DNA from 3 places in the Brevibacillus humidisoli genome. Region 1 is predicted to be linked to each of the others. Evidence: a T-box and tRNA genes for the amino acid it is inferred to sense, from the RefSeq annotation. Region 1 holds a T-box; the other regions hold tRNA genes.
What was found. The T-box of region 1 lies ahead of serS (serine--tRNA ligase). A T-box ahead of a tRNA ligase gene usually reads a tRNA of that ligase, here a tRNA-Ser.
Positions count from the first base shown of each region.

Region 1 (4,228 bases):
TGCTATATTCGACCCGGTATCTCTACAAAAGAACTGGCCCGGACATTACGGCTGCCGGTTCCGGTAACAGCTGCCGTGAAAAAAGAGCTTATCAAAGCAGGCCTGCTGGAACAAAAGCGTGGTGTCCACTGTACGGTCACATGCAAAGCATACCTGGATACTGAATGGGGCTTTATGGGGATGAATCATCGTTTGTATCGTGAGCTGATGGCCGATCAAACTGGAACCTCTCCCATAATAAAAGAGATGCAATCTCGTTTGACTCCCTATTTTTCCGCTCGGCCTTCCGTTGACGTACGGATCGATCAGTCAAAATGCACGGTGGATACCAGTTTGCGCCGCGCTCTTCTCTGCTTGCAGCATGACGCGCTAATCGGCAAAAACGTGTTGTGTCTCGGAGATGATGATCTCGTCTGCGTCTCGCTTGGCTTTCTGCTGAAACAACTGTTTCCCCGTGTCCAACGTCAGAAAACGACGATTACAGTTGTCGATGTGGATAAGCGGATTCTGCGGCACATCGAAGAGATCGCAGAAGTAGAACAATTGCCGATCAGATGCATCCGCGCAGATTTGCGGCGTCCTCTCCCCAGTGGAATGCAGGGACAGTTTGACGCCTTTTTTACCGATCCTCCTTATACGCTGCAAGGGATGATGCTGTTTTTGTCACGCGGGATCAGCGCTCTCAAGCACCAAACAGGTCTGCCCATCTTTTTCTCTTTTGCTCACAAGTCTCCTGGCTTCAGTCTGACCATGCAGCGTTCGTTGGTGCAGATGGGGTTGATGGTCAGTGAGATTATCCCGCAGTTTAACCAGTACGAAGGAGCAGAGATGATCGGCAATAGAGGGCAGATGATCATCTTGAAAACGACAGAAGAGACGTCTCCTCATGTAATAGCTGACTACGATGATGCTCTGTATACCGGGGAACTGAAAAGAACCATGCGCACCTACCAATGCAAACAATGCGGTATCTCGATATTCGTAGGAGCACAGGGCATGTACGCGACGATTGAGGAACTGAAGCGACAGGGGTGCCCTGCTTGTCCAAACAACACGTTTCTGTTGCTGGGAACGGAAATGTTGCCCAAGGATGGTCAGAGATGAGATGACACCATGTTCGTAGACTCCATGTTAGCAACCTGCCCCCCGAAAGCGTAATCTTCTTCACCTTTACACCCGCATAAGATAAGTAGTATAGTTAAATAATAAGAGAAAAGAAGATTGTCAAAGCGAAGACGAGAACAAGTACTCTGCATTCGTTGGTCAAGAGAGTCGGTGGCTGGTGGAAACCGTCCCTGCGGGCAGAGGAATCCATCTCGGAGTGGTGAGGGAGACAACTTCACCCGGCAACGTGCCGTTAACACGACAAGAGGGCAGATGCATGCTTTTTATGATGTTCTAAAAAAAGCATTCATTTGTCAAAAAGGGTGGCAACGCGGGTTTACACACTCGTCCCTTACCGGGGATGGGTGTTTTTATTTTTGTCCATGAAGATTTTGTGTATGTGTAGCATGGGAGGGATGATACGATGTTGGACGTAAAGGTATTGCGACATGATTTGGATGAGGTGAGACGACGTCTTGCCCACAGAAACGAAGACATTTCCGCTCTGGACCAGTTTGCCGAAGTGGATGCAAATCGCCGTCAGGTGATTCAGGAAGCAGAAGTGTTGAAAAACAAGCGCAATACGGTCTCCGATCAGGTGGCTGCACTAAAGCGGAACAAGCAGGATGCAGATCATCTGATTGCCGAGATGAAAGAAGTAAACGAGCGGATCAAGGCACTGGATGAACAACTGCGTGAGCTGGATGAGCAGCTGCATGAGATCCTGCTTAGTCTGCCTAACCTGCCACATGAAAGTACACCGGTCGGCGAATCGGAAGAGGATAACGTCGTGGCCCGTACATGGGGTGAAGCGCAGAAGTTCGATTTCGAGCCGAAGCCGCACTGGGAGCTGGCACAGCAGTTAGGTATAGTCGATTTTGAGGCAGCAGCCAAGGTGACGGGAAGCCGCTTTGTCTTTTACCGCGGATTGGGTGCGCGGCTGGAGCGTGCCTTGATGAACTTTATGCTTGATCTGCACGTTGACCAGGATGGGTATGAAGAACTGCTGCCCCCCTACATTGTCAATCGAGCCAGTATGACGGGTACAGGCCAACTGCCCAAGTTTGAAGAAGACGCGTTCAAGCTGGAGGGACCCGATTACTTTTTGATCCCGACTGCGGAGGTGCCGGTGACCAATCTATTCCGCGATGAGATTCTGGATGGCGCGATGCTGCCGCGAAACTTTGCCGCATACAGCGCGTGTTTCCGTTCGGAGGCCGGTTCGGCAGGTCGCGACACACGCGGATTGATTCGACAGCATCAGTTCAACAAGGTGGAATTGGTCAAGTTCGTCAAACCGGAAGATTCGTACGAAGAATTAGAGAAGCTGGTTGCTCAGGCGGAGAAGGTTTTGCAGCTGTTGGGCTTGCCCTATCGGGTCATGAGCATGTGTACGGGAGATCTCGGTTTTACAGCGGCCAAAAAGTACGATTTGGAAGTATGGCTGCCAAGCTATGATACCTATCGGGAAATCTCGTCCTGCTCCAACTTTGAGGATTTCCAGGCGCGCCGGGCCAATATCCGCTTCCGCCGTGATACCAAGTCCAAGCCAGAGTTTGTTCACACGCTAAATGGCTCTGCTTTGGCCATTGGCCGGACCGTTGCTGCGATTTTGGAGAACTACCAGCAAGCTGACGGGGGTGTCTTGATTCCCGAAGCGTTGCGGCCTTACATGGGAGGAATCGAGCGGATCTCGGCTAGATAGCAGGGCAGACGAAGCGCCAAAAAGTGATTTTCAAGTTGTCAGCAGGTGTGATGCATTCCATGTGAAGGCTCTTTCTGCTGAAACAGCAACGCCTATATCTATAATGATCACCTATATATGGATACTAATGACATCGTACCAATCATCGGTACCAAATAGGTAAGCTCCCCTGGCATCGTAGTCAGGGGAGTTTTTTCGTGCCAGGGGTTTGGTTCATCCTTCGGCTGTCAAAGCAATATCTGACTGCTCCGTCTTCGGATGGAGCTGGAATCAAGCTTAAGACGGTAGTAGCGAAATGACGGATTGTTTACGCTAGGTAACAGAGCAAGAGGCGATTCTGGCTTGTAGCCTAGTTTTTTGCAACTGGTCTTGCATGCAGGCCCTCACATTTGAAGATACGGCAAGTAATCACAACAAGTGAGTTTCTTTTAACTTGCGGGTTTCCTGCTCAAGCACGAGCTGGCTTTTCTGCAGAAAATCGAGGATCAGACGGAGTTCCTCCACTTTGTATTGTGAAAATAGGGAGGTGGACGCTTCCGTAAGGGAGGAGAACAACATGGAAACTTCTCGTATCTTGTCCTCAACAGGTTGAACGATGACGCGCCTGCGGTCAGCGGGATCTTTCGTACGAACCACGTACCCTGCCTTCTCCAACCGGTCAATCACTCCCGTAATCCCGCCGGTCGTGAGATTGCTTTGTTCAGCCAGTTCACCTGCCGTGAGTGCACCAGTCCGAAGGATAATGTCGAGACACTTGTGGTCAGTCGGATTGAGGCCGAGGCAGTCGGCGATCACTTGATGAAACAACACAGTTCCCGTGCTAAGCTTACGGGAATGCACGAGCAGGGAGGACAACAGTTTTTCCTTGCTTGACATGGCGACACACCTCTATTTCGATTCCAGTTATCTTAGTTAGTAAGTAAATGACAACGTAAGAAGTTAAAAGTTTAGCGATCTAATGAAAGTATAACAAAAGGATTGGTGAGAATACCAACCCGTCGTAGGGAAAGGGGAGGTTAGATGTTTGAGGCGTTATTTGGGATTGATACGATACTTACTATGGTTTTGTTCATCTTATGGGCAAGTGCGGCCTTTGCAACTGGGCGATTAGCTCGCAGCAAATCGCGAAAACAGCTTCTCATCCGGATTGTTGTCTGTTTGGTTCTGCTGTACGCAGCAGAATTGGCGGTATTCAGCAAGGTCTATATGATTTGGCAGTTATGGTCTTCCTTCGGATGGTGGTTTGCCGTTACAGGGGTGGTTGGTTTGTTTCCTTTTCTTCTCCCATCTGCAGCTATTGTCGCTGTCAGGATCATTCCCTGGCTGCACAGACTGCCGCACAAAATCAAGTCTGAGGGGGATCAACCGCTGCAGGCAAAAGAACGCGGCAAGCTGTCCGCTCCTTCGTTGATTGTACCC
Region 1 covers NZ_CP087263.1:4,313,582-4,317,809, forward strand. Annotated here, with positions in the region: gene LOK74_RS20930 (bis-aminopropyl spermidine synthase family protein) at 1-1,104, shown strand, start outside; T-box leader at 1,224-1,460, shown strand; gene serS (serine--tRNA ligase) at 1,529-2,809, shown strand; gene LOK74_RS20940 (MarR family winged helix-turn-helix transcriptional regulator) at 3,218-3,685, opposite strand; gene LOK74_RS20945 (multicopper oxidase family protein) at 3,830-4,228, shown strand, end outside.

Region 2 (4,228 bases), 1.9 Mb from region 1:
TGAGGGAAGGGAGTACAGTCAACTGTCCGCCCCCCACAGCGGTGAAGTGATTGCCGAAATCCCCCAGGCAGATCAGGCTGACATCGATCGGGCGATTTCCGCTGCCCAAGAGGCGCACACCACGATGCGCAACACGCCGGCGCATCAGCGGGCCACCTTGCTTGCCTCCATCTCCAACCTGATCGCGGAACGGAGTGAAGAAGCAGCCAGATTGATCGCGCTGGAGGCAGGCAAGCCGATCCGCACCGCTCGCGGCGAAGTGGCCCGGACGGTTCAGACGTATCGATTTGCCGCCGAGGAGGCCAAACGGATACAGGGGGAGACGCTGCCGCTGGATGCCGCTCCAGGAGGGGAAGGACGTGTTGCTTATACAGTTCGGGAGCCGTTAGGTGTCGTCGCAGCCATCACCCCGTTCAACTTCCCGATGAACCTGGTCGCCCACAAGGTTGGCCCGGCCCTGGCAGCGGGGAATACAGTGGTGTTAAAACCGGCTTCACAGACGCCTCTGTCCGCTTATTTGCTGGCTGAAATCGCACAGGAAGCCGGTCTGCCGGCCGGTGCGCTCAACGTGGTGACCGGCAGCGGCAGAGTGATTGGCGATGCGCTGGTGACCGATCCGCGGATCAAGGCGATTACCTTTACGGGAAGCCCGCAGGTAGGGATCGGGATTCGCAATCGTGCCGGATTGAAGCGGGTCACACTGGAACTGGGCTCCAACTCGGCGGTCATCGTCGATCGGGATGTCGACCTAGGCGAAGTGGTGCCCCGCTGTGTGTTTGGCGCTTTCTCCTACTCGGGACAGGTATGCATCTCGGTACAACGCATCTATGTCGCAGCAGCGATGTTTGAATCGTTTGTCGACGCTTTTCTCACGGAGACCCGCAAGCTGCGTGGTGGAGATCCGCTGGCGGAAGAAACCGATTACGCGGCGATGATCCATCCTGGCGAGACCGAACGGACAGTAGAGTGGATTAGAGAAGCGGAGCAGAAGGGTGCCCGGATCTTGTGCGGTGGTTCTGTGGAAGGCAGAGTGCTTCCGCCTACCGTGTTGACCAACGTACCTGCTGACGCCCGTATTTCTTGCCAGGAAGTGTTTGGACCCGTGGTGATGATCAACAAGGTGGAATCAGTGGAAGAAGGGATCCGACATGTCAACAACTCCAATTACGGCCTGCAGGCGGGAGTTTACACCAACGACGTTAGAACGGCGCTCGACGCTGCCGAGCAGCTGCATGTTGGCGGCGTGATGATCAACGATATCCCTACGTTCCGTGTCGATCATATGCCATACGGAGGCGTGAAGGAGAGCGGTTTCGGACGTGAAGGCATCAAGTACGCCATCGAAGAACTGACCGAACTGAAGCTGGTCGTCTTCAAGCGATAGCCTAGTCGTGCGACGATAATGAGTACTAGACCGATCGCGTTGATCTGATGCAGTTTCTGCAAAAGAAAGTCTGCTGCTTTCGCGAACGTAGTTTATCGACGAATAGATCCTTCCATAGAAAAAACCAGTCAAAACACGAGAATGAAGTGTTAGACTGGTTTTATTTTTTTAAACGATTGATATCCGTTGGCATAATAAAATACCTAAAAGAAATAGCACATCAGTATTTTCATTGTTCCAGCTAACTGACCATTAGTTGAATAAAAAATGTAGAATTCCAAAAAGTGCTCTTGCAAAGGTGAGTAAACTTGTGCTATAGTAATCATTGTTGACGCGATAAGGCGCTTGTACAATCTGGAGGGATACCGAAGTGGTCATAACGGGGCGGTCTTGAAAACCGTTAGGGTGCAAGCCCACGGGGGTTCGAATCCCTCTCCCTCCGCCACATATTGACTCTCTTTCGAGTAGAAATAGTACATAGCAGACAACAAAGCAGGTGGCATCGTGTCCCTGTTTTTTTTGTTTCTATCAGAACCCTTTCCCAGAACAAAGCCCTCGCCTGCGAACAGATCCTGCGGCGAGGGCTTTACACTTTGTACAGGGTTATCTCAATTCCTCCATTGCCACAAAGTCCATATCATCGAATGAATCATTCTCACCGGCCATCGCCCAGATAAAACTGTAGTGGCTCGTACCCACACCAGAGTGGATTGACCAACTGGGGGAGATCACCGCTTGTTCATTGCCCACCACCAAGTGGCGTGTTTCCTCTGGCCGACCCATGAAGTGAAATACACGCGCATCCTGTGGCAGCTGCATGTACAAGTACACTTCAGAGCGGCGATCGTGGCAGTGCGTCGGCATCGTGTTCCACATGTTGTTGGGTGCGAGTTGCGTGATCCCCAACATCAGCTGACAGCTTTGCAAGCCGTCTGCATGAATCAGCTTGCGGATCGTTCTCACGTTGGAGGAGCCAGCAGCTCCCAATTGTTGAGCCTCGGCATTCTCCAGTTTGATCTGCTGGATGGGATGAGAGTGATGAGCTGGCGTGGAGACGAAGTAAAATTTGGCCGGTTGCTCAGCCGAATCACTGCGAAACACGACGTCTCGCTTTCCCCTGCCGATGTAGAGGCAGGAGAAGAGCTCCAGCGGAAACGGTTCGTTTTCCACAAGAACAGATCCCTTCCCGCCGATATTGACGATACCGATCTCCCTTCGCTCCAGATAAAAGTCCACTCGCAGAGTATCACCTGCATCCAGCGAAATCTCTTCCCGTAGAGGAGTGGCTCCTCCGATAATCATTCGGTCATGGTGAGAGTAGACCTGGCGCAGTTCTCCTGCGACGAACAGGGACTCGATCAGATACTCCTTGCGCAGCCGTTCTGTGGTGTAGTGTTTCATCTCATGGGGGTGAGTGGCTTGGCGAACCTCCATATGCAAAAAAACCTCCCTGTCAATTATTTTTGCTTGGCCTGTTCGATCAGCGTAATCAGCTCTGAACCGTACTGCTCCTTGTATGAGTTCCAGATCGGCTTTGCTCGCTCGATGAACGGTGACAAATCGTCAATCTCGGTAAACGTCACGCCATGGGATTCAAGCTCCTTCACGGTATTGCCGATATACGCATCCCACAGTTCCCGCTGTTTGGCTTCCGCTTCTGCAGCTGCTTCCTTGATCGCTTGCTGCTGTTCGGGAGACAGTTTCTGAAACACGTTGTCGCTGATCAGGACCATATCCGGCACCATGAAATGCTGGGTCCAGGAGAAAGCCTTGGACACTTCATACAACTTCAAGGTCAACAGGGTGACGGGATTGTTTTCCCATCCGTCCAACACGCCCTGTTCAATCGCGGTATATACTTCGCCTTGCTCCATCGGTGTAGCGATGGCGCCCATGCTGTTCAACGCATCAACCATCAACTGGCTGTTCATCACCCGAATCTTCAGACCCTTTAGATCCTCAGGCGTGTATACCGGTTTGTCTTTGGTAATGATGTTGCGCGATCCCCCGTCGGCCCACATCAGAAAGGTAAAGCCTGCTTTGTTGATATCCTCTTTTAGCTTCTGGCCCGCTTCCCCGTTGAGGGCTTTAAACATATGTTCCTTGCTCTCAATAGACTCAATACATTTAACGTGGGAACAAACTGGGCAGCAGGCCCGGCAGAGACCATCGCCATCTCCATCGAACCGACTTGCATGCCTTCCATTGCTTCGCGTTGTCCCCCAAGCTGACTGTTGTTAAACAGTTTGATTTCCACCGTACCGTTGGTTTTCTCCTTTACTCGGTCAGCGAAGAACTGCAGCGCTTGCGTCGTCGGATTGTCATCAGGAAGCACATTTGACAGCTTTAGCTCTACGGTTTTCGGTGGATTTCCTCCTTGGGTTGCTGATGAAGCGGAGTTGGAACTGGTTTCTGTACCGCCGCCGTAGCCAGCGAGGAAGAAGAGCAGACATGTGATGCAAAGCCAAGTTGACGCATTTCGTTTCATCGGAAATACCCCCTTTGGAAAAGGTGAAATCTTAATCTAGGCAGCATCATTGCGGATCATGACAACCATTCAGGCAGAAACATAACCAAACCAGGGAGAAACGTCACTAGCAGCAACAGGACCACCATCGAGAATAGGAATACGGAATACGTGCCAAGGATCTGACCGAGCGGCGCTTTGGAAATGCCCATCGAGACGAACAAAGCGATGCCGACCGGTGGTGTGCACTGTCCGATTGCCATATTGACGATGGTCATGATCCCAAAGTGGAGAGGATCGACACCCAACTGCATAGCGATCGGAAAAAGGATAGGTACGACAATGATCAGGATGGGAGACACATCGAGAAAAGTGCC
Region 2 covers NZ_CP087263.1:2,364,206-2,368,433, reverse strand. Annotated here, with positions in the region: gene LOK74_RS11765 (aldehyde dehydrogenase family protein) at 1-1,384, shown strand, start outside; tRNA gene LOK74_RS11760 (tRNA-Ser) at 1,741-1,829, shown strand; gene kduI (5-dehydro-4-deoxy-D-glucuronate isomerase) at 1,988-2,818, opposite strand; partial or broken gene LOK74_RS11750 (TRAP transporter substrate-binding protein) at 2,842-3,872, opposite strand; gene LOK74_RS11745 (TRAP transporter large permease subunit) at 3,929-4,228, opposite strand, start outside.
Region 2: it has a tRNA-Ser gene. The T-box ahead of serS (serine--tRNA ligase) is inferred to sense a tRNA for this amino acid. The anticodon was not compared.

Region 3 (4,228 bases), 2.0 Mb from region 1:
TGATTTACAACTATCAGGACACGCTCTCTTCCAAAAAGTTTATGGTGTTCGCTCCCAACCGCTTGTTCCTCAATTACATTTCCGAAGTGTTGCCGGAACTGGGAGTAGAGGATGTCCAGCAGTCCACATTTCTGGAGTGGGCCAGTCGGGAGATCAAGACAGAAGTGCCGAAAGGGTGGCGCATGATCGATCCTGGGCGGACACTGCGGCTATTTTTTGAGCACAGCGCAGAGCAGGAACGAGAGAGGGACATCACCCGCAACCGTCTCCGTTTCAAAGGCTCCTTGGCGATGCGTGACACGCTTGATTGTTATGTGGGGTACTTGATTGACGAAGTAATTCCTTTTCGCCCCGTACGATTTTTGTATAAAAAAACAGAACGGGTGTTTTCCGTCTCCGGCGCGGATATTCGTGAATTGTTCACAGAGCAATACGGTTCACTGCCGCTGGCCGAGCGGGTTGTGATGCTCCGGAAACATTTGAAGCAGCAGTTGACCAAACAGTTTTACGCCCATATCCGTGAACTGAAAATGGATCTGGACAAGCAGGCGTTGCTCCGGTTTGAAGCAAAGTTGGAACAGATGATCGATGCCTATTTTAAGGATTGGCCGTCTTTTGAGGTGTTCGCAGCCTACCGCGAACTGCTTACGGACCCGCGGAAGCTTCGAAAACTGGTGCCAGATTATATTCAAGATGAGGTGATCGGTGATGTGAGTCAATCTTGCCGTCTGTTGTTTGAACAGGAACGGCTCGAGGCGGAAGATGTGGCTCCGCTGCTTTACCTCAAGCATTTGCTGCATGGCTCAAAAAAGCAGCTTACGTTTGATCATGCGGTGATTGATGAGGCACAGGACTTGAGTGCGCTTGAAATCCTGCTGATCGCTCAGATGACCAAACGACAATCGGTTACGGTCGTCGGCGACCTGGCTCAGGCCATTCATTCGTATAGAGGATTGGAAGACTGGCGGGAACTGCTTGAAGGCGTGTTCACCGATGACCGTGCGGCCTTCTACACGCTCCAACAAAGTTATCGTTCAACGGTGGAGATCATGCGTCTGGCCAGTCGGGTATTGAGCGCTGTTGAACTGCCGGGGATTACTCCGGTACAGCCGGTCCTGCGGCACGGGAAAGAACCATTGATCGTACCCGTCGGCAAACCATCCGAGATGTATCAGGACTTGGCCAATCGGGTCCGAGAGTATCTCGAAGCAGGCTACTCCTCGATAGCCATCGTGGGCCAAACGGTGGATGCAAGCCGCCGTGCCGCGAAAGCGGTTCGTCCCCTGCTGCCTCAGGTGGTGCTGCTCACGGCCAAAGATACCGCATACCCAGGCGGTGTGACGATTCTCCCGGCGTATCTAACCAAAGGACTGCAGTTCGATGTGGTCTTGCTGCTCGATGTCGATGAGGACCAGTATCCGTTGGACCGGGAAGCGGCAAAACTGCTGTACGTGGCGATGACACGTCCGGTTCACCATTTGGTGATCTACCATATGCAGGGGAAGCTCTCCTCTTTGCTGGCAACAGATAGGGCAGAGAAGAAAGAGATGACAGGTTGAGAGAATGCTAGGACCTAGGACAGTAAAAATGCAGCGTGAGACAAACGATCTGTCGCACGCTGCATTTCTTAGTGATCGCCCGTGTTTCCTTTGCTGGGATTGGTAATCACGTATCCTTCCTGGGGAAGATAAAGATAATCAATCACCACTCCATCGAGAAGCGGCTCCCCTTCTTCCAGAACCACGTCAATCTCTTTGTCTGTCGAGATGACCACATCACCATCTGTTGGCTTGTCCAGCGTCAAACCATAGTGGGCGTGGTTGCCGTGTCGATGCGTCACGTAGACGCGCAGCTTCATTTCCTTGTCTTCTTCTTTTGCCAGCACTTCAGCCAACTTCTTGGCGGCGTTGCGGGTAATCTTGCATTTCATCTGGCATTCTCCTAACTATTTGCTAACGATGTGAAAACGCTTTGCTCCCATCATACCAGAGAAAGATTTTGGGACGCAAATCACTTCTTGCATCTCGCAAAACAACATGTGCTTCTGGCTAAGGGATACCAATAATAGAACGTTGACTTTTTAGGCCGGTTCGTAGTACACTATCTTCTGTTGTTTTGGCAATCTATTAGATAGATGGATGGGTGTCCGAGAGGCCGAAGGAGCACGATTGGAAATCGTGTAGACGGGGATAACTCGTCTCGTGGGTTCAAATCCCACCCCATCCGCCATCATTCAGACAAAACACCTCTGTACAGAGGTGTTTTTTGCATCGTTTGGTTTTGCCGTTCAGATTGTTGACGATCCATGTGCGATTCGCAGCTCCTACCATCAATCCGCCAAAGCAGACTGTTTTTTTTATCTCACCTCTCCATCCTGATGATTCCCTACCAGAGAAAACTGCTCTTCCTGTCTCAGAGAATCAACATGTCGCAGCTGATTGCAGCAAGCGTTTGCCGATCTGCGACATACGGACCGTTTGCAGGCCTATAAAACGGTGCAAAAGGTTTGGTCCAGAAATTGCAAGAGACACGGAATGTAGGTTCTTGATCCATTTGCAGGAAGGGAGATGGTAATGGATGAAAATCTGGAAAAAGGGGATCGCGCTCTTCTCGCTCTTCGCTTTCCTCGCTATGATGATGCCCGATGCTTCTGCTGCAGGCAGTTTTGTCACCAAGACGTATAACGGACGAAACTACAAGCTGTATGTACCGGGTGGTTATTCTGCCGACACCCCTGTTCCCTTGGTTGTGATGCTGCATGGCTGTACGCAAGACCCTGATCAGTTTGCCGCAGGGACGCAAATGAATGTGTTGGCTGAATCGCATAATTTTCTCGTTCTCTACCCTGAACAGCCTTTATCGGCCAATATCAACAAGTGTTGGAATTGGTTTGAGCCTGCGCATCAATCCAGAGGCAGTGGGGAGCCAGCGCTGATTGCCGGGATGGTGAACCAGACCAAGTCGCAATACACTATCGACGACAACCGGGTCTACATAGGCGGACTATCGGCAGGAGCAGCGATGAGTGTGATCATGGGAGCGGCGTATCCTGACGTGTTTGCGGCCATTTCGGTCGGGGCAGGTCTGGAATACAAAGCGGCAACGAGCGTAACATCTGCCTATACAGCGATGCGTAGTGGCGGGCCTGATCCCGTTCAGCAAGGCAACAAAGCGTATACCGCGATGGGCAATAGAGGCAGAGTCGTCCCGGTTATCGTGTTTCACGGAACATCTGATTACACAGTATATCCCGTCAATGCCGATCAAGTGATCTCGCAGTGGGCCCAAACAAACGACCTGGCGGCTGATGGCGTCGACAACAACCAGATCGATGACACAGCGGACCAAACGATACACAGTGCCGTGCCTGGAGGCCGATCTTATACCAAGTATGTTTACGAGGATCAAAACGGCTTCATTGTCATGGAAAAATACCTGGTGGACGGAATGGGGCATGCCTGGTCCGGAGGGAGCAGCACAGGTTCCTATACAGATCCGCAAGGGCCGAATGCTACGCAGCTCAGTTGGGACTTTTTCCTAGATCACCCGATGGACGGAGCGGACGAAATCGATACGACGCCGCCGATCACAACGGCAAATCCGTCCAGCGGTACATTCGCCCATCCTGTGTCTGTCACATTGCAGACGAATGAACCAGCGGCTACCTACTACACGCTTGACGGAAGCACGCCTACCACGAACTCTGCCAGGTATACCGATCCGATCCTCATCCAGACAACGTCCACGCTGAAGTTCTTTAGCCAAGATGAGAGCGGGAACAGTGAGTCTGTAAAAACGGAGACGTATACCATACAAGGGGACGGCACTCCTTTTACATTTGCATCCATTGCTGCGGAAGACGGCTATGTCGGCCAATATCCAGCCGATGGAGCAAGCGCGACTGTCCATAAAGTCGGCGATAAGGGGATGTACAACACGGATACCTATCGTACGATTTTATCTTTCGACACCAGTTCCCTGCCCGATACAGCCAACATAACAGGGGCGAAGCTCAGGGTCTACCGAAAATCCTTGACCGGAACTGTCGGCGGTGTTGCCGTCGCGATCAAAAGCGGGACGTTTGGCGCGAATGGCAGTTTAGAGCAGGCCGATTACGCCGCAGCGTCTTCCGCAGCGCATATCGCTACCCTGTCGGTTCCCACGGCTAATAACGACTACGCGGAAGTGGATCTGCCGCCTAGCTCCTTCGCCTATCTCAATAGGAGCG
Region 3 covers NZ_CP087263.1:1,433,112-1,437,339, forward strand. Annotated here, with positions in the region: gene LOK74_RS07130 (HelD family protein) at 1-1,559, shown strand, start outside; gene LOK74_RS07135 (iron-sulfur cluster assembly accessory protein) at 1,628-1,930, opposite strand; tRNA gene LOK74_RS07140 (tRNA-Ser) at 2,137-2,229, shown strand; gene LOK74_RS07145 (extracellular catalytic domain type 1 short-chain-length polyhydroxyalkanoate depolymerase) at 2,578-4,228, shown strand, end outside.
Region 3: it has a tRNA-Ser gene. The T-box ahead of serS (serine--tRNA ligase) is inferred to sense a tRNA for this amino acid. The anticodon was not compared.